DNA from 2 places in the Streptomyces sp. NPDC041068 genome. Region 1 is predicted to be linked to the other one. Evidence: riboswitches for the same ligand, from Rfam matches in the RefSeq annotation. Region 1 holds a riboswitch; the other holds the start of a gene.
What was found. A riboswitch is a leader RNA that binds a small molecule or an ion and turns the genes downstream of it on or off. The one in region 1 is predicted to bind glycine.
Positions count from the first base shown of each region.

Region 2: another riboswitch for glycine. It lies ahead of gcvP (aminomethyl-transferring glycine dehydrogenase); the one in region 1 lies ahead of gcvT (glycine cleavage system aminomethyltransferase GcvT).

Region 1 is NZ_JBEZCG010000004.1:515,787-524,824, forward strand. Features, by position in the region: gene AB0B50_RS12175 (ATP-binding cassette domain-containing protein) at 1-299, shown strand, start outside; gene AB0B50_RS12180 (EF-hand domain-containing protein) at 369-581, opposite strand; gene AB0B50_RS12185 (GNAT family N-acetyltransferase) at 663-1,361, shown strand; gene AB0B50_RS12190 (L-serine ammonia-lyase) at 1,348-2,718, opposite strand; gene glyA (serine hydroxymethyltransferase) at 2,895-4,157, opposite strand; gene gcvH (glycine cleavage system protein GcvH) at 4,181-4,558, opposite strand; gene gcvT (glycine cleavage system aminomethyltransferase GcvT) at 4,661-5,803, opposite strand; glycine riboswitch at 5,952-6,059, opposite strand; gene AB0B50_RS12210 (AAA family ATPase) at 6,209-6,904, shown strand; gene AB0B50_RS12215 (hypothetical protein) at 7,036-7,653, opposite strand; gene AB0B50_RS12220 (hypothetical protein) at 7,730-8,224, opposite strand; gene AB0B50_RS12225 (enhanced serine sensitivity protein SseB) at 8,419-9,038, shown strand, end outside.
Region 2 is NZ_JBEZCG010000028.1:73,793-82,830, forward strand. Features, by position in the region: gene AB0B50_RS41525 (hypothetical protein) at 345-929, shown strand; gene AB0B50_RS41530 (DUF5999 family protein) at 1,235-1,441, shown strand; gene gcvP (aminomethyl-transferring glycine dehydrogenase) at 1,546-4,434, opposite strand; glycine riboswitch at 4,622-4,721, opposite strand; gene AB0B50_RS41540 (PRC-barrel domain-containing protein) at 4,866-5,243, shown strand; gene AB0B50_RS41545 (DNA polymerase IV) at 5,754-7,166, opposite strand; gene AB0B50_RS41550 (MerR family transcriptional regulator) at 7,204-7,821, opposite strand; gene AB0B50_RS41555 (bifunctional nuclease family protein) at 7,990-8,463, opposite strand; gene AB0B50_RS41560 (MerR family transcriptional regulator) at 8,539-9,038, opposite strand, start outside.

The DNA of each region.
Region 1 (9,038 bases):
GCCTCGTCCTGCTCGACGAACCGGCCACCGGACTCGACCTCGCCGGGCGCGAACGCCTCCTCGACAGCCTGGACACCCTGCGCGAGACCCACCCGGAGCTCGCCACCGTCCTGGTCACCCACCACCTGGAGGAGCTGCCCGCGGGCACGACGCACGCGCTGCTCCTGCGCGAAGGGCGCGCGCTCGCCTCCGGCGCCGTCGACGACGTACTCACCAGCGACCAGGTCAGCAAGTGCTTCGACCACCCCGTGCGCCTGGAGCGCACGGACGGGCGGTGGAGCGTGCGCGCCCGCCGCTGAGGGGACGGGACGGACGAGAACGCGAAAGGGGCCCGGCGCACCATGTGCGCCGGGCCCCTCCCTCTCCGCCTACTTGTTCAGGCTCGCCCAGAACTCGTCGAAGGAGAGACGCTTGTCGGCGTTGGTGTCCTTCGCGCTGATCACGGCCTCGGCCACCGCCTCGGTCTGGTAGAAGTCGCCCATCCTGGCCATGGCGCTCTTCCACTCGGCCGCCGTGATGAAGCCGTCGCCGTCCGCGTCGAACTGCTCGAACGTCTTGCGCGCTTCCTCGATGTCCGCCACCGGATCCACCCCTTCTTGGTGCACTACTGACGGGGGTTAGGGTAACGGCCGTTCGATGACCGGATCACAAGGAGTACGTCCATGGCCAGCACCTCTGATGCGCTGGGCGCCCTCCTGGAGGCGGCGGCCCGCGGCGACTTCCCTCCGCCGGACGGCAGTACGACCGTCGTGCCGCAGCCCAGCCACCGCGACGCGGGCGTGATCGCCTTCACAGCGCACTCCGTCGTCTTCACCGACGAGGACCCCGAGTGGGTGCGCGCCGCGCTCGCCTCGCTCGACTGCGACGCCCTCTCGGCCACCATGAACCCGCGCTTCCACAGCGCCTTCCTGGACCGTACGGGCCGCACGACCGACACCATCGACCTGCTGACGGTCGCCACCGCCCTGCCCGGCGCCCCCGACCCCGCCCTCGCCCTGCGCGAGATCGACGACCCGGACCACCCCCGCGTCTCCCGGGCCCGCGTGCGCCGGGACGACGTGCGCGTATGGGCGTCCGCCGGCGGCGGCGTGCTGGTCATCGGCCGAGGCGTCGCGGGCCGCTGGGAGGCCGCGATCGAGGTCGAGGAGGACGTACGCCACCGGGGACTCGGCCGCGCGCTGGCGAGCGCGGCCCGGCATCTCGTACCGGACGGCGACCTGGTGTGGGCACAGCAGTCGCCGGGCAACGCACGCAGCGTCCGGGTCTTCCAGGCGGCGGGGTTCCGCCCGGTGGGCTCGGAGGCGCTGTTCCTCGCGCCCGAGCCCCGCTACGACCAGGGGCGCGCCGTCAGCACTCGATGATGTTCACCGCGAGCCCGCCCCGCGCCGTCTCCTTGTACTTGACGCTCATGTCGGCGCCCGTGTCCTTCATGGTCTTGATGACCTTGTCCAGGGACACCTTGTGGGAGCCGTCGCCGCGCATCGCCATCTTCGCGGCGGTGACGGCCTTGACCGCCGCCATGCCGTTGCGCTCGATGCACGGGATCTGGACGAGGCCGCCGACCGGGTCGCAGGTCAGGCCGAGGTTGTGCTCCATGCCGATCTCGGCGGCGTTCTCGACCTGGGAGGGGGAGCCGCCCATGACCTCGGCCAGCGCGCCCGCGGCCATGGAGCAGGCGGAGCCGACCTCGCCCTGGCAGCCGACCTCGGCGCCGGAGATCGAGGCGTTCTCCTTGAAGAGCATGCCGATCGCGCCGGCCGCGAGCAGGAAGCGGACCACGCCCTCCTCGTCGGCGCCGGGCACAAAGTTCATGTAGTAGTGCAGGACCGCCGGGATGATGCCCGCGGCGCCGTTCGTGGGGGCCGTCACGACGCGGCCGCCCGCGGCGTTCTCCTCGTTCACGGCCATGGCGTAGAGCGTGATCCACTCCATGGCGCGGGCCTGCGGGTCGCCCTCGGCGCGCAGCTGCCGTGCCGAATTGGCCGCGCGGCGGCGGACCTTGAGGCCGCCGGGCAGGATGCCCTCGCGGGACATGCCGCGCGAGACGCAGGACTGCATGACGCCCCAGATGTCGAGGAGGCCCGCGCGGATCTCCTCCTCGGTGCGCCAGGCCTTCTCGTTCTCCAGCATCAGCGCGGAGATGGAGAGCCCGGTCTCGGAGGCCAGGCGCAGCAGCTCGTCACCCGTGCGGAAGGGGTGCTTGAGGACCGTGTCGTCGGGCACGATCGGGTTCTCGCCCTCGACGGCGTCCTCGTCGACGACGAAGCCGCCGCCCACCGAGTAGTACGTCTTCTCCAGGACGAGGGCGCCCTCACGGTCGTACGCGAAGATCGTCATGCCGTTGGCGTGGTACGGCAGGGCCTTGCGGCGGTGCAGGATCAGGTCCTCGTCGAAATCGAAGTCGATCTCGTGCATGCCGAGGAGGTTGATGCGGCCGCTGTTCTTGATCTCCTCGACGCGGTCGTCGGCGGATTCGACGTTCACCGTGCGGGGCGACTCGCCCTCCAGGCCGAGCAGGACGGCCTTGGGGGTGCCGTGCCCGTGGCCCGTGGCGCCGAGCGAGCCGTACAGCTCGGCCCGTATCGCCGTGGTGTGGGCCATCAGGCCCTCGTTCTTGAGGCGGCTCGCGAACATGCGGGCGGCGCGCATCGGACCGACCGTGTGGGAGCTGGACGGGCCGATGCCGATCGAGAACAGGTCGAAGACCGAGATGGCCACGGAACACTCCAAGGGTGGTTGGTAGACGCCGTTGTCTGCCGGGTGGTGCAGAGGTACAAGGCGGTGCAGGAACTACAAGAAGCGGTACGCGGTGCGGGGCACCCCGCGCACTGTCCTCACTGTCCAGTGTGCGGGGTGCCCCGACGTTTCGTACGTACGAACAAAAGCGTACGAAACTACTTCAGGCCGGGGTACAGCGGGTGCTTGTCGGCCAGAGCGGTCACGCGGGCCTTCAGGGCCTGGGCGTCGAAGCCCGGCTTGAGGGTCTCGGCGATGATGTCGGCGACCTCGCGGAAGTCGTCGGCCTCGAAGCCGCGCGTGGCGAGCGCCGGGGTGCCGATCCGCAGGCCCGAGGTGACCATCGGGGGACGCGGGTCGTTCGGGACCGCGTTGCGGTTGACCGTGATGCCGACCTCGTGGAGGCGGTCCTCGGCCTGCTGGCCGTCGAGCTCGCTGTTGCGCAGGTCGACCAGGACCAGGTGCACGTCCGTGCCGCCCGACAGGACGTCCACGCCGACGGCCTTCGCGTCGTCCTGCACCAGGCGCTCGGCCAGGATGCGGGCGCCGTCCAGGGTGCGCTGCTGGCGCTCCTTGAAGTCGTCCGAGGCCGCGACCTTGAAGGAGACGGCCTTGGCCGCGATCACGTGCTCCAGCGGGCCGCCCTGGAAGCCGGGGAAGACCGCGGAGTTCAGCTTCTTCGCGAAGTCCTTGTTGCGGGCCAGGATGATGCCGCCGCGCGGGCCGCCCAGCGTCTTGTGCGTGGTGGAGGTGACCACGTCCGCGTACGGCACCGGGTTGGGGTGCAGACCCGCGGCGACCAGACCGGCGAAGTGCGCCATGTCGACCCACAGGTGCGCGCCGACCTCGTCGGCGATCCGGCGGAACTCGGCGAAGTCCAGCTGACGCGGGTAGGCGGACCAGCCCGCGATGATCACCTTCGGGCTGTTCTCCTTGGCCAGGCGCTCGACCTCGGCCATGTCGACCAGACCGGCCTCGTCCACGTGGTACGCGACCACGTTGAACTGCTTGCCGGAGAAGTTCAGGCGCATGCCGTGGGTGAGGTGGCCGCCGTGCGCCAGGTCCAGGCCGAGGATCGTGTCGCCGGGCTGGGCGATCGCGAAGAGGGCGGCCTGGTTGGCGGAGGCGCCGGAGTGCGGCTGGACGTTGGCGTACTCGGCGCCGAACAGGTCCTTGACCCGGTCGATCGCGATCTGCTCGGTCACGTCCACGTGCTCGCAGCCGCCGTAGTAACGGCGGCCGGGGTAGCCCTCGGCGTACTTGTTGGTGAGGACGGTGCCCTGGGCCTCCATGACGGCCACCGGAGCGAAGTTCTCCGAGGCGATCATTTCCAGGGTGGACTGCTGGCGGTGGAGCTCGGCGTCGACGGCGGCGGCGACGTCCGGGTCCAGTTCGTGGAGAGGGGTGTTCAGAAGCGACATCACACGATCCCTATCGGTATGGGTCAGCCGGCGGTGAAGGCGGTGTACTCATCGGCGGAGAGCAGCTCGTCCGGCTCGTCCGTGATGCGCACCTTGAACAGCCAACCGCCCTCGAACGGGGCGGAGTTGACCAGCGACGGGTCGTCCACGACGTCCTGGTTGGCGGCGACGACCTCGCCGCTCACCGGGGCGTAGAGGTCGCTGACCGACTTGGTCGACTCCAGCTCGCCGCAGGACTCGCCCGCGGTCACCGTGTCGCCGACCCCGGGGAGCTGGGCGAAGACGACGTCACCGAGCGCGTTGGCCGCGTGCTCCGTGATGCCGACCGTCGCCACGCCGTCCTCGGTGGCCGAGAGCCACTCGTGCTCCTTGCTGTAACGCAGCTGCTGGGGGTTGCTCATGACGTGAATTCTCCTGTACGCGGGTGGGTGCTGCGGAACGAGAAAGATGTGCGGGGGGTCACTTCCGGGGCGTCCGGGACGGACGGCCCGGAAGCGACGCCGTCACTTCTGGCGCTTGTAGAACGGCAGCGCCACGACCTCGTAGGGCTCGTGGGTGCCGCGGATGTCCACGCCGACACCCGATGAGGACGCGGTACCGGGGGTCGCGTACTCCGCGTCGACGTACGCCATCGCGATCGGCTTGCCGAGCGTCGGCGACGGGGCGCCGGAGGTGACCTCGCCGATCACCTTGCCGTCCGCGACCACCGAGAAGCCCGCGCGCGGGACGCGACGGCCCTCGGCGATCAGGCCGACCAGCTTGCGCGGGGGAGCGGTCTCGGCGCGCTCGGCGGCGGCCGCGAGCGCCGCGCGCCCCACGAACGTCTCCGACTGCGAGGTCTTCTCGAACTTCACGACCCGGCCGAGGCCCGCGTCGAACGGGGTCAGCCCCGCGGTCAGCTCGTGCCCGTACAGCGGCATGCCCGCCTCCAGGCGCAGCGTGTCGCGGCAGGAGAGCCCGGCCGGCACCATGCCGACCGGCGTGCCCGCCTCCATCAGCGCGTTCCACAGCTTCTCCGCGTCACCGGGGGAGACGAACAGCTCGAAGCCGTCCTCGCCGGTGTAGCCGGTGCGGGCGATCAGCGCGGGGACGCCCGCGACGGTGCCGGGCAGGCCCGCGTAGTACTTCAGGCCGTCCAGGTCGGCGTCCGTGAGGGACTTCAGGATGCCGGGGGACTCGGGGCCCTGGACGGCGAGCAGCGCGTACGCGTCGCGGTCGTCGCGGACCTCGACGTCGAAGCTGTCGGCGCGGGCGGTGAGCGCGTCGAGCACGACCTGCGCGTTGGAGGCGTTGGCGACGACCATGTACTCGGGGGCCTCGGTCTCGCCGAGGCGGTAGACGATCAGGTCGTCCAGGATGCCGCCGTCCTCGGCGACGATCATGGTGTAGCGGGCGCGGCCGACGCCGATGGAGCCGATGTTGCCGACCAGTGCGAAGTTCAGGAAGTCCGCGGCCGCGGGGCCGGTGACGGTGATCTCGCCCATGTGCGACAGGTCGAAGAGGCCGGCCTTGGTGCGCACGGCGTTGTGCTCGTCGCGCTCGCTGGCGTACCGCAGCGGCATGTCCCAGCCCGCGAAGTCGGTCATGGTCGCGCCGAGCGATCGATGCACGGCATCGAGGGCGGTCAGACGGGGGGCAGTGCTCATGAAGGGAACTCCCAGGGCATGACGGGCGAGGTCGATCCTCCCCATCTGTCATCGGAACCTGAGAGGTTCGCTCGAGCGTCTCGTGATCCGGGACGCACGGCTTGCACCTTGGGTGGGACCGCCGGGGCGGCCCGCTTTTCAGATGTGCCTCGCCCGCGCGGTACGGGGCCTGAGAGATTCAAGGGAGGGACTTGCTCCTTCGGCGCCCCGGGCACGCGCTGCGTGCTGGCTCCGGGGACTCTCCCGCGCGGATTCAAACGGCCGGTATGGAGTTGGCGCGCACATCATTGCACGCGACCCTGTCCAGGGGGACCCGTGCCCGGTCACGGTTCGGGCGGCCCCGGAATGCTCTTGTGCCGCATTACCTTCTCTTTACACTTGCTGGGGAGGCAGTACGTGACCGCTATGGGGAGGCCGATCACGGTGCACAGCAGGACCAGTGTCTACGCCACTACCACGGGGGTGGCGCTGCCCGAGCAGGCCGCCGCCCCGGCCACGGAGAGCTGCGGTCCGCTTCCCCTGGCCGTCGTCCGCGACCTGCGGCAGCGGGCGGGACACAGCCCGCACCGCCTCACCTTCGCCGAGGGCGACCTGGTCGTCGTCTCCGGGCTGCCCGGCGGGGGCAAGTCGACGCTGATGCGACAGGCCGTCACGGGGCCGCGCATCGACTCCCAGGACACCCGCGACCGCTGGGCGGCCCGCATGCCCCGCCTTGTGCCGTACGCGGTCTACAGACCCCTGGTCCGCCTCGCGCACTACGCCGGACTGCGCCGCACCCTGCGCTCCGGGGTGAGCGTCGTCGTGCACGACTGCGGCACCCAGACGTGGGTGCGCCGCTGGCTCGCCCGCGAGGCCGCCCGGCGCGGCAGGGTCCTGCACCTGCTCCTGCTCGACGTCCCCGCGGACACCGCGCTGCAGGGCCAGCGCGAGCGCGGCAGGGGCGTGTCCCGGTACGCCTTCGCGCGGCACCGCAGAGTGATCGGCCGCCTGGTCGGCGCCGCCGAGCGCGGCGAGCTGCCACGCGGCATCGGCTCGGCGGTGCTGCTCGACCGCGCGGCGGCGCAGGTGCTGCGGGGGATCGCCTTCGACAGGGGCCGGTAGCGCGAGGGGGCCGGTAGCGCGAAGGAGCCCGCGCCATCCGTCGGCGCGGGCCCCTTCCGCGTACGTGTCCGCGTACGCGCACGTCACGCGTACGTCTCTGCATACGCGTACGTCTCCTCCGTACGGCTACGTCAGAACGGCAGCCCGGGGATCTTCGGCAGGCCGGGGATCGCCGGGACGGCCGGGGCCTGGGGCAGGCCGGGGATCGCCGGGACGGCCGGGGCCTCGGGCAGGCCCGGTACCTTCGGCGCCTCCGGCAGCTTCGGCAGCTTCGGCAGGCCCTCGGCCAGCTTGCCGAGGCCGACCTTGATGAGCAGGTCGACGGCGAGGTTCGGCACGGAGGTCAGGGCGGGCACGAGCTTGCCGAGGTCGGCCGAGAGCGCCGCCTTCATCAGCCCGTCCACCTCCGCCTTCAGCTTGGCCTCGGCCGCGACGACCGGGTCGTCGCCCTTGGGCTTGGGCTCCGGGTCGGCCGCGCGCACGGCGCCGACCGCCGAGAGCACCCGGTCCATGGCCGCGTCCACGGCGGCGCTGTGGGTCTCGTCGGCCGTGCCGTCCGCGCTGCGCGTGGCGAGCTCGTCGATGGCGGCGTAGAGGGCGTCGAAGCCCTGCTCGACCATGAGCGCGCGGTCCTCTGCGGTGCGCGAGACGGATGCCGCGGCGAAGGCGGGGGCCGCGGTCATGGCGACGGCGCCCGCGGTCAGGGAGACGGAGACGGCGAGGGCGGTGACGGTCCTGCTGAGTCGCATGGGAAGTCCTCTTCTCTGGTGTTCTCTGGTGTTCTCTGGTTGTTCTCTGGGGGGGGGCTCTGGGGTCTCTGGAGGTCTACTGCTGGGGGGATTGCGGGAGTTGTGGGGCCGTCGGGGCCTCGGGGGCCGGCGGCAGCGAGTCGATCCACTGGGTCAGGCCGACCGCGAACAGCAGGTCGTTCGCGGCCTTCGGCACGGTCTGCAGGGAGCCGAGGACCTTGATCCAGTCGCCCTCCGAGGCGGCCGCGACCAGGCCCTCGACCTCCTTCTTCAGGGCGGTCCGAGCGGCTCCGGCCCAGGTGCCGGGCTGCGCGGTGTCCGGAGTGGGCGCGCCGAGCAGGGTGTCGAGCTCGGCGCTGACCTTCGCCAGGCCGTCGGGGTTGATCCAGCCGCCGAAGGAGGTGTCGAGGAGGTACTGGCACGCCTCCAGGAGCGACTCCAGGTCCTGCACCGTGCGGGGCACGGCCGGTTCGGCGGGGCGCGCGGCGGCGGCCGGGCCCGCCGCCCCGAGCAGCAGGGCCCCGCAGAGGGACGCGCTGACGGCGAGCGAGGCGGTCCTGCGCGGTCTCATGAGCAGGGTCCTTTCGGCGGGAGGCGCGGCGTGCCAGAGGGGAGCGGCACTAGGGCCACCCTCGAAGCGGCGACTACAGCTCGCAACCAGACGGAAGCGGAGCGTGTCCATTCGGGTGCACGCGCCCGGCCTCCCGCCGCCCGGCGTTAGGGTTCGAGCCGCAGGCAGAGCGGTCGCGAGCAGGGGTTGGACAGATGGACTTTCCGGGGCAGGCACACGCCCATCCGTATGGCGGATGGCCGGGCAATGAACTCGAGGAGGTCCTCGCGGCCTCCCTCGGCGGCCCCGCGTCGGCGGGCGCCCGGATCGTGGAGGTCCTCGGCCGCAGCCGGATCTGGATTCCGCTGCCGAACGGCGGCGGCCCCGACAGCGGCACCCTGGACCTGCCGACCTTGGAGATCGAGGGTCAGGCGTACGTCCCCGTCTTCAGCTCCGAGCAGCAGTTCCGCCAGGCTCTCGGCGAAGCGGCGGACCGCATGGGGCACACCGTGGCGCCCGCCGTGGAGTTCGCCCGCGGCCTGCCGCCGCAGCTGGGCATCGCCCTGAACCCGGACGGCACCGTCGGCGTTCCGCTGCCGCCGCCCGCCGTCGCCGAGCTCGCCCGCGCCGGGCGCACCGAACTGGACGGGCCCACCACCGGCGGCCGCGTGCGCCTCTACGAGCCGGACTGGCAGGAGGACCCGGTGGACTTCCTGGCCGCCGCCGGTCGGGAGTTCGAGGCGGCGGGCGTCGTGCTCACCGCGCGCCGCTGCCTGGCGACCGTCGAGACGGACGACCCGACCCTCTTCGTCGGTGTCGAACTGTCCACCTGGGA
Region 2 (9,038 bases), on a different contig from region 1:
CGGCATGGTGAAGATTCCCTTCCGAAGCGCCTGGTCAAAACTACCGGCGGGAATCGGCCGACCGCTCGTCTCGGGTAATCCGAGGTCATGGAAGCGGGGCCGTCACGAAATCGGGATAAAACTCTCACAAGGACGGCCTGTTAAGGCCTTGCCCGCAATATCGGCCACGTCTAGACGAAACACCGTCCGAACACGTCTCGTATAAACTGCGCAATCTAGGCAGAGAGTTGGCGCTCGCGGTCCCCGGCCCCCGCCCCTCTGACCCAGATGTCCCAGAGCTGACAGCGCCGTCACGCACCTGCCCCCGCTCCACCGTGCCTGTCGAACGAGAGAGGCGACCCACCATGCCGCTGCATGTCCCCCCGGCTCCCGCGCCCGCCCTGCGCAGCGTCCTCGCGGCACTCGGTTCCCCCACGGCCGTACGCGAGGCACGCACCCCGTCCCTGCGCGCCGCCCAGGGCCCCGCAAGCCCGGAACTCCCGCTTCCCGTCCATGTGTTGGACCGCATCACTCCCGAGGGCATCGCGCCCACCCGCCTCTCCGGCTGGCGCTTCCTGATCCGCTCCGGCGATCGCGCGCTCGCCGCGGCCGACACGATGCTCACCCCGGACGGCTGGGCCTTCTCGCACTTCTTCGAAGGCCCCTACATCGCCTCCACCGAGCGCGCCCTGCGCCACGCCGAGGCGATGCCGATGGCATGCCAGCCGCGGCTGCTCTCCGTGCCGGAGCTCTACATGCTCACGCTCTGGCTGCACCGCGACTGCACGGACGACGGCGCCGAGGGCCCGCTGGCCGCCACCGACCTGCTCGTGCCGCTCGCGCCCGCCCCGCCCGGCATCGCGGCCCACCGCCCGCACCGCGTCGCCGAACTCCTTCCGATGCTCAACCACCGCCTGGCACCGGCGCCGCTCCTCGGCTCACCCGCCTGACGGCACCCCCGCGCTTCCTGTGCCCCGCAGCCCCCGGCCGCGGGGCACAGCGCTGCCCACCCAGGTGGACTAGCCCAGAGGGGCCACCCCGAACCACCCGAAGAGACAGGGGAGTTGGGCTGAACCGTCCAGCCGGGTGATACGTCATTAAGCAGTAGGAGCCGCTGCAGCAAAATCCCTGCGGATTGACAGGCTGTGGGGCAACACTGGGATCGGACCGACTACAACGGGGGGCGGTTATGAACACCGCATCGAGTCACAGGACCGACGTCACAGCCATCTCATCGCAGCGAAAGAACCCTTCCATGTGCCAGCACCAACCACCGTGCCCGACAGCCGACTCCGCCGACCGGGAAGCCGCGCTCCTCATGGCGAGCCACCCGGAGCAGGGCTGGAGCCTGCTGTGCAACGGCGTCCTGCTCTTCGAGGACACCGGTGAGCTGCTGCCGGACGGCCAGATCATCGCCCCGCACCGACCGCTGGGCACCGACCAGGTCATGACAGCCGCCTGAGCACGACGGCACCGCGCGCGACGCACCACCGAAAGACGAGGGGCCGGCCCGGAGGAAATCTCCGAACCGGCCCCACCGCATGTCCGCGTCACACGCTTGCGGTATCAGTCCTCGTACGCATCCAGCGGCGGGCAGGAGCAGACCAGGTTCCGGTCGCCGTACGCCTGGTCGATGCGGCGCACCGGCGGCCAGTACTTCTCCGAGGCCGACACGCCGGCCGGGAAGACGGCCTCCTCACGGCTGTAACCGTGCTCCCACTCACCGCTCAGCGCGGCGGCGGTGTGCGGGGCGTTCCGCAGCGGGTTGTCGTCCGCGGCCCACTCCCCGTTTCCGACCTTCTCGATCTCCCGGCGGATGGCGATCATCGCCTCGCAGAACCGGTCGATCTCATTGAGGTCCTCGCTCTCCGTCGGCTCGATCATCAGCGTCCCCGCGACCGGGAACGACATGGTCGGCGCGTGGAAGCCGTAGTCGATGAGCCGCTTGGCGATGTCGTCGACGCTGACGCCGGTCTCCTTGGAGAGCGGCCGCAGATCGATGATGCACTCGTGCGCGACGAGGTCGCCGGGGCCGGTGTAGAGCACCGGGAAGTGCGGCTCGAGCCGCTTGGCGATGTAGTTGGCGGAGAGCACCGCGACCTGGGTGGCGCGCTTGAGCCCCTCGCCGCCCATGAGGCGTACGTACGACCAGGAGATCGGCAGGATCCCGGCCGAGCCCCACGGCGCCGCGGAGATCGGGCCGACACCGGTCTCGGGACCGGCCGCGGGCTGCAGCGGGTGGTTGGGCAGGTACGGCGCGAGGTGCTCGCGCACACCGACGGGACCGACACCCGGGCCACCGCCGCCGTGCGGGATGCAGAAGGTCTTGTGCAGGTTCAGGTGCGAGACGTCGCCGCCGAAGTGCCCCGGCTTGGCAAGACCCACAAGGGCGTTGAGGTTGGCACCGTCGACGTACACCTGGCCGCCGGCCTCGTGCACCTCCGCGCAGATGTCGGCGACGTGCTCCTCGAAGACACCGTGCGTCGAGGGGTACGTGATCATCAGCACGGACAGCTCGTCGCGGTGCTTCTCGATCTTGGCGCGCAGGTCCTCGACGTCGATCTCGCCGTCGTCGGCGGTCTTCACGACGACGACCTTCATGCCGGCCATGACGGCGCTCGCCGCGTTCGTGCCGTGCGCGGAGGACGGGATGAGGCAGACGGTGCGCTGCTCGTCGCCGTTGGCGCGGTGGTAGCCGCGCACGGCGAGCAGACCGGCGAGCTCGCCCTGCGAACCGGCGTTGGGCTGCAGCGAGACCTTGTCGTACCCGGTGACCTCGGCGAGCCGCTCCTCCAGCTCACGGATGAGCGTGAGGTAGCCCTGCGCCTGCTGGGCGGGCGCGAAGGGGTGCAGCTGGCCGAACTCGGGCCAGGTGACCGGCTCCATCTCGGTGGTCGCGTTGAGCTTCATCGTGCAGGAGCCCAGCGGGATCATGCCGCGGTCGAGCGCGTAGTCGCGGTCGGCCAGCTTGCGCAGGTAGCGCAGCATCGCGGTCTCGGAGCGGTGCTGGTGGAACACCGGGTGCGCGAGGTAGTCGTCGCCGCGCAGCAGGGCGTCGGGCAGCGTGTCCGCGACCTCGGCGTCGAGCGCCTCGATGTCGGCCTCGACCCCGAAGGCCCCCCACACGGCGGCCAGTTGCTTGCGCGTGGTGGTCTCGTCGCAGGCGATGGAGACGTGGTCGGCGTCGACCGGGTGGATGTTCACGCCGCCTTCGCGGGCCGCGGAGACGAGCTCGTCGGCCTTGCCGGGAACCCGCACGGTCAGCGTGTCGAAGTACGCGCCGTGGACAACCTCGACACCACCGGCGGTGAGCCCCGCGGCGAGCAGCGTCGCGTACCGGTGGGTGCGCCGCGCGATGGCCTTGAGCCCCTCGGGCCCGTGGTAGACGGCGTACATTCCGGCCATGACGGCGAGCAGCACCTGGGCGGTACAGATGTTGCTGGTGGCCTTCTCACGACGGATGTGCTGCTCACGGGTCTGCAGCGCGAGCCGGTAGGCCTTGTTGCCGTCCGCGTCGACGGAGACGCCGACGAGCCGGCCCGGCAGGCTGCGCGCGAACTTCTCGCGCACCGCCATGTATCCGGCGTGCGGACCACCGAAGCCCATCGGGACACCGAAGCGCTGCGTCGTACCGACGGCGATGTCGGCGCCGAGCTCACCGGGCGAGGTGAGCAGCGTCAGGGCGAGCAGATCGGCGGCGACGGTGACGACGGCACCGAGCTCGTGCGCCTGGTCGATGAGCGGCTTGATGTCGCGTACGACGCCGGAGGCACCCGGGTACTGGACCAGCACACCCACGACACCGCGCTCGGCGACCTCGGCGGGAATGCCCTCGCTCAGATCGGCGACGACGATCTCGACGCCGGTCGGCTCGGCACGGGTCTGAATGACGGCGATGGTCTGCGGCAGAGCATCGGCATCAACGACGAAGACCCCGCCCTTGACCTTGCCCATGCGCCGCGAGAGGGCCATGGCCTCGGCGGCCGCGGTGCCCTCATCGAGTAGCGAGGCCCCGGAGGTGGGCAGCCCTGTCAGCTCGGCGACCATCGTCTGGAAGTTGAGCAGCGCCTCGAGGCGCCCCTGCGAGATCTCGGGCTGGTACGGCGTGTAAGCCGTGTACCAGGCCGGATTCTCCATGACGTTCCGCAGGATCACCGGCGGGGTGAAGGTCCCGTAATAGCCAAGCCCGATCATGGAGTCGAGGACCTGGTTCCGGTCCGCGAGGGAACGCAGCTCGGCGAGGACCTCGGCCTCGGTGCGCGCACCGGGCAGGTCGAGCGCCTCGGCGTTCTTGATCACATCCGGTACCGCGGCGGCCGTCAGCTCGTCGAGCGAGCCGTACCCGACCTGGGCGAGCATCTTGGCCCGCGCTTCCGCATCGGGCCCGATGTGCCGCTGCTCGAAGGGGATGCCCTGCTCGAGCTCGGAGAGCGGGATGCGATTGGTGGCAGTCATTGCGGAGGCCTCCTGGTCTGCGCGACCTACGAGGGGTACCACGGCGCGGGTACCCGGACGGCCTCCCCCTCTGTCATCTCAACCTGAGAGCTTCACAGGCCCGTCCGTGGACAGTCCTGCTTTCACCGTCGGTGAGGGAGGATCCCGGACGTGCCCGCCCGACGCCCGCCCTGCTTTCCAGAGTGACCTCGTCCGTGCGGTACGGGTGCCTGAGAGATTCCGGGGAGGATTTGCTCCTTCGGCGCCTCCGGCAATCGCGTTCCGGAGAGCTCTCCCGCACGGGGTCAGCAGCCAGCCGCCAGCCTACCAGCGAGGACCATGGCCGATCCCTCGAGTGGCCACCTGCCCCGAAGTGCTCTTTCGTAGTGAGTACGAGCGATTAAAGATGAGTTACGCCCAAATCCGACACCCCTCGACCAGCTGGAGGGCCCGTGCAGACCGACATCGATCCGCGCAACCTGATCGGCCGCAAGGCGTTCGACCGGAACGGGGCGAAGATCGGCACGATCGACGAGGTCTATCTCGACGATGCCACCGGTGCCCCGGAGTGGGCGGCCATACGCACCGGCCTGTTCAGCCGCGACGCCTTCGTCCCCCTGGAACCGAGCGAACTGGTCGACGACGGCACCCTGCGCATCCCCTTCGACCGCGCACTGATCAAGGACGCCCCGGACTTCGGAGTGGGCCGCCACCTCTCCCCGGAACAGGAACTCCAGCTCTACCACCACTACGGCCTGGACATCGCACCCCCACAGTCCCCACCCCCCGACACGACGTTCGGCCAGATAGCAGGAACAGACACCCCCTGACGTCCCCTGCACCCCGTACCGGCCCACCCCTCCAGGGGGCAAGGCACCACCCCGCCACCGACATGCACCGAGGCCAGCGCCCGGCCTCCCTCTGACCGGCCCTGCACCCGCACAGAGCGCCCCACAACAGCCAAAGCGGCAAAGCGGCCAGCCTCGCCCAACTCCCTGCGGCACACCACCTCACCCCGGCTCGTTCCCTGCCCGACCAGGCCTTGGCCACCCTCCGGCAGGTTCCTGCGCCCCCTACGGACCGCCCACAGCGACCCGAGCCCCGGCCACCGCATCACCCTCACTCCCCACCGATGCCTCCCGCCGACATGCGCCCGTCCAACCGGCCCCTGCCGGCCCCACACCCCAAGAGACCGCCCGCAGCAACCAACACCTCGCGGGCCTCACCCCGAATACCCCGCCCCCCGGCACACGACCCGAGCCAGCCATGTGGTCCCTCCGGCCATCCCCACGCCCCGCCGCCGAACCTCCCCCGGAAGTCGGCTCCACTCCGGCGACCCGCTACGCCCCACCGACCACCTGCGGCGCCTCCGCCAAGTCCCCACCCACCAACGGCAACGGCTCCGCCGGCTCCAGATCCGGATCATCGGTCCTGAACGTCCTCACCCGCCCCGGCTGCTCCGACCACGGCGTCTCGAACCGCACGGTCACCCGGCCGAGACCGCTCCCCTGCACCCACCCGTGCCCGTGCTCGGCGTGCCGCACATCGTGCCCGGCCGCCCACCGCCGCTCGACCGGCGCCACCGGCTCCTCACCGCCCACGTCCTCCACCGGCCGCGCCACGTCATCCACCTCGCCCCCGGGCTCCGCTTCCCCCTGCCCCTCCACCTCGGCCTCAGCGGCCTGAGCCTGGGCGAAGAGATCCTCCTGCGTGTAGTCCGCGAGCCCCGAAACGCCCACTCCCAGCAGCCGGACACCCCCGGTGGTGTCCACGGACTCCAGCAGCCGCGCCGCGGCCTCCCGCACCACTCCAGGGTCGTCCGTGGGCCCTCTCAGCGTCTCGGACCGCGTCAGCGTCGAGAAGTCGAACCGCCTCACCTTCAGCACGATGGTCCGCCCGGAGTGCCCCGCCGCCCGCAACCGCTGCACACACCGGTCGGCGAGCCGCGCGACCTCGTTCCGCACCCGCACCCGGTCATGGATGTCCACGTCGTACGTGTCCTCGACACTGACCGACTTCGTGTCCCGCTCGGCCACCACCGGCCGCTCGTCGAGGGCGAGCGCCATCGCGTAGAGCGAGCCCCCGTGCGCCTTGCCCAACAGCCGTACGAGCTCGTCCTCGCCGGCCTCCGCGATCTCCTCGACCGTGGTGATCCCGGCCCGCCGCAGATGATCCCCCGTGGCCGGCCCCACCCCCGGCAGCGTCCGCACCGGCATCGGCCCCAGCAGCGCCCGCTCCGTCCCCGGCGCTATCAGCCGCAGCCCGTCCGGCTTCGCCTCCTCGGAAGCGATCTTCGCCAGCATCTTGGAGACGGCGAGCCCCACCGACCCGGTGAGCCCGGTGACCGCCCTGATGTCCGCCCTCAGCCGCTCCCCCACGGCCCTGGCCGACGCCTCGTCGTCAGCGACGCCCCCCGCCTCCAGGTCCACGAAGGCCTCGTCCAGACTGAGCGGCTCCACCAGCGGCGACAACTCCCGGAGCAGCCCCATCACCTGCTCGCTGACCTCGCGGTACAGCCCGAAGCGCGGCACGAGATAAGCGGCATTGGGCGCGAGTCTGCGCGCCTGCCCCATCGGCATCGCCGAGTGCACACCGAACCGCCGAGCCTCATAGGAAGCGGTGGCCACCACACCCCGCGGCCCGAGCCCGCCCACCACCACGGCCTTTCCGCGCAGGCTCGGCTTCGCGGCCTGCTCCGCGGACGCGTAGAAGGCATCCATGTCCAGATGCAGAATCGTCGGCGCGCTTCTCACATCTCCGATGCTGCCCTACGCCACTGACAACGCGGCCTCAGACAGCCCTGTTGCGCCGTCTGGCGAGCTCGTCGGCGGGGTTGTGCCCGACGAGTGTCTCGCCGGTGTCGATGCGCTCCCCGTGCAGCTGGGACAGAGCCGCCTCGACATCCCGCCAGACGACCCCCACGGCGATCCCGAAGACCCCCTGCCCACCCTGGAGCAGATCGTGGACCTCGCTGGGCGACGTGCACTCGTACACCGTCGCGCCGTCGCTCATGAGCGTCATCCGCTCGAGATCACGGAACCCGCGCTCCCGCAGGTGCTGGACGGTCGTGCGAATGTTCTGCAGCGACACCCCGGTGTCCAGGAACCGCTTCACGACCTTGAGGACGACCACGTCGCGGAAGCTGTAGAGCCGCTGTGTGCCGGAACCGCCCGCGGCGCGCACACTGGGCTCGACCAGACCGGTCCGTGCCCAGTAGTCGAGTTGTCGGTACGTGATGCCCGCGGCCGCGCACGCGGTGGGACCGCGGTAGCCGATCTGCTCGGAATGCTCGAACGTAGCGTCCCCGCTCCCCTGGACCGCCATCGGTCGTTTCGGAGAGTGATCGGCCGCGCTGCCGTGGAGCGGAAACGGACCGCCCATCGCCGTACCGTCGCCGCTGCTTCTCACGCCGACCTCCCTCCTTGACCTGCCTTCTCGACGGTAGGCAGTCGCCAGGGGCTCGTCAACGATCGCCACACTCGGCACGCCGAGTGATAATCACCCTGAGAGTGGTTTCCCGTACCTCACCGCGGGGAAAGGCTAGCCGAATGGTCCGACGCGAGCCGCCGGAGCGGCTCACTGACTGTTGGTACCGAAGTCCTCGGGCGAGATCTGGTCGAGGAACTCGCGGAACTTCTCCACCTCGTCCTCCTGCTCGTCCGGGATCGCGATCCCGGCGTCGTCCAGGACGCCGTCGCTGCCGAAGATCGGCGTCCCGGTGCGCAGCGCCAGCGCTATGGCGTCGGACGGACGCGCACTGACCTCGACACCGCTGGCGAAGACCAGCTCGGCGTAGAAGACGCCTTCCCGCAGGTCCGTGATGCGCACTTCGGAGAGCTCCTGGCCCACCGCCTCCAGCACGTCCTTGAACAGGTCGTGGGTCAGTGGCCGTGCGGGTGCCATGCCCTGCTGTGCGAAGGCGATGGCGGTCGCCTCCCCTGGTCCGATCCAGATGGGGAGGTACCGGTCGCCTCCCACTTCACGCAGGAGCACGATCGGTTGGTTGGAGGGCATTTCGACCCGGACACCTACGACGTCGAGCTCGTTCACACAGCAACCCTAGGACGTGGCTGGCAGGTTTGGGTAGTCGGGCACCCGCCGAGTACCGGCCGGGCACTGGCCGAGTCACGGCAGTCTGACCCCGAGCGCGGTCTGCACGAGCGCGGAGTGCAGCCGTCCGGTGAGCCCGGCCAGCTCCTTGGTACGGGCCTCGGCATGGGCCCTGGTCTGCGGATTGCGGTGCCGCCGCAGCGGCGCGACCACCTGGTCCACGAGCCCGGCCTCCCGCTCCGCGGCGGCCTTCATGGCCCGCAGATGCCGTGGCTCGATCCCGAACCGGCCGAGTTCGAGGACGAGCGAGGCGACCGTGACGGCCTCCGCGTCGTAGCCGCCGTCCGGCAACGGCGCGACGAGCCCGTACGTCTCCCACTCGTCTAGCTGCCCCTCGTCGATCTCCGCGGCGGCGAGCAGCTCGTCCCGGCCCACACGGGCCGCCGTCGGCCCCTCGACCTCGTCCTGGCCCTGACCGTCGCCGGCGTCCCGCTGGCGCCCCAGAGAAGGCAGCGGAGGCCGCTCACCGCGCTCCAGCGCGTCCAGATGCTCGCGAATGACCTTGAGCGGCAGAT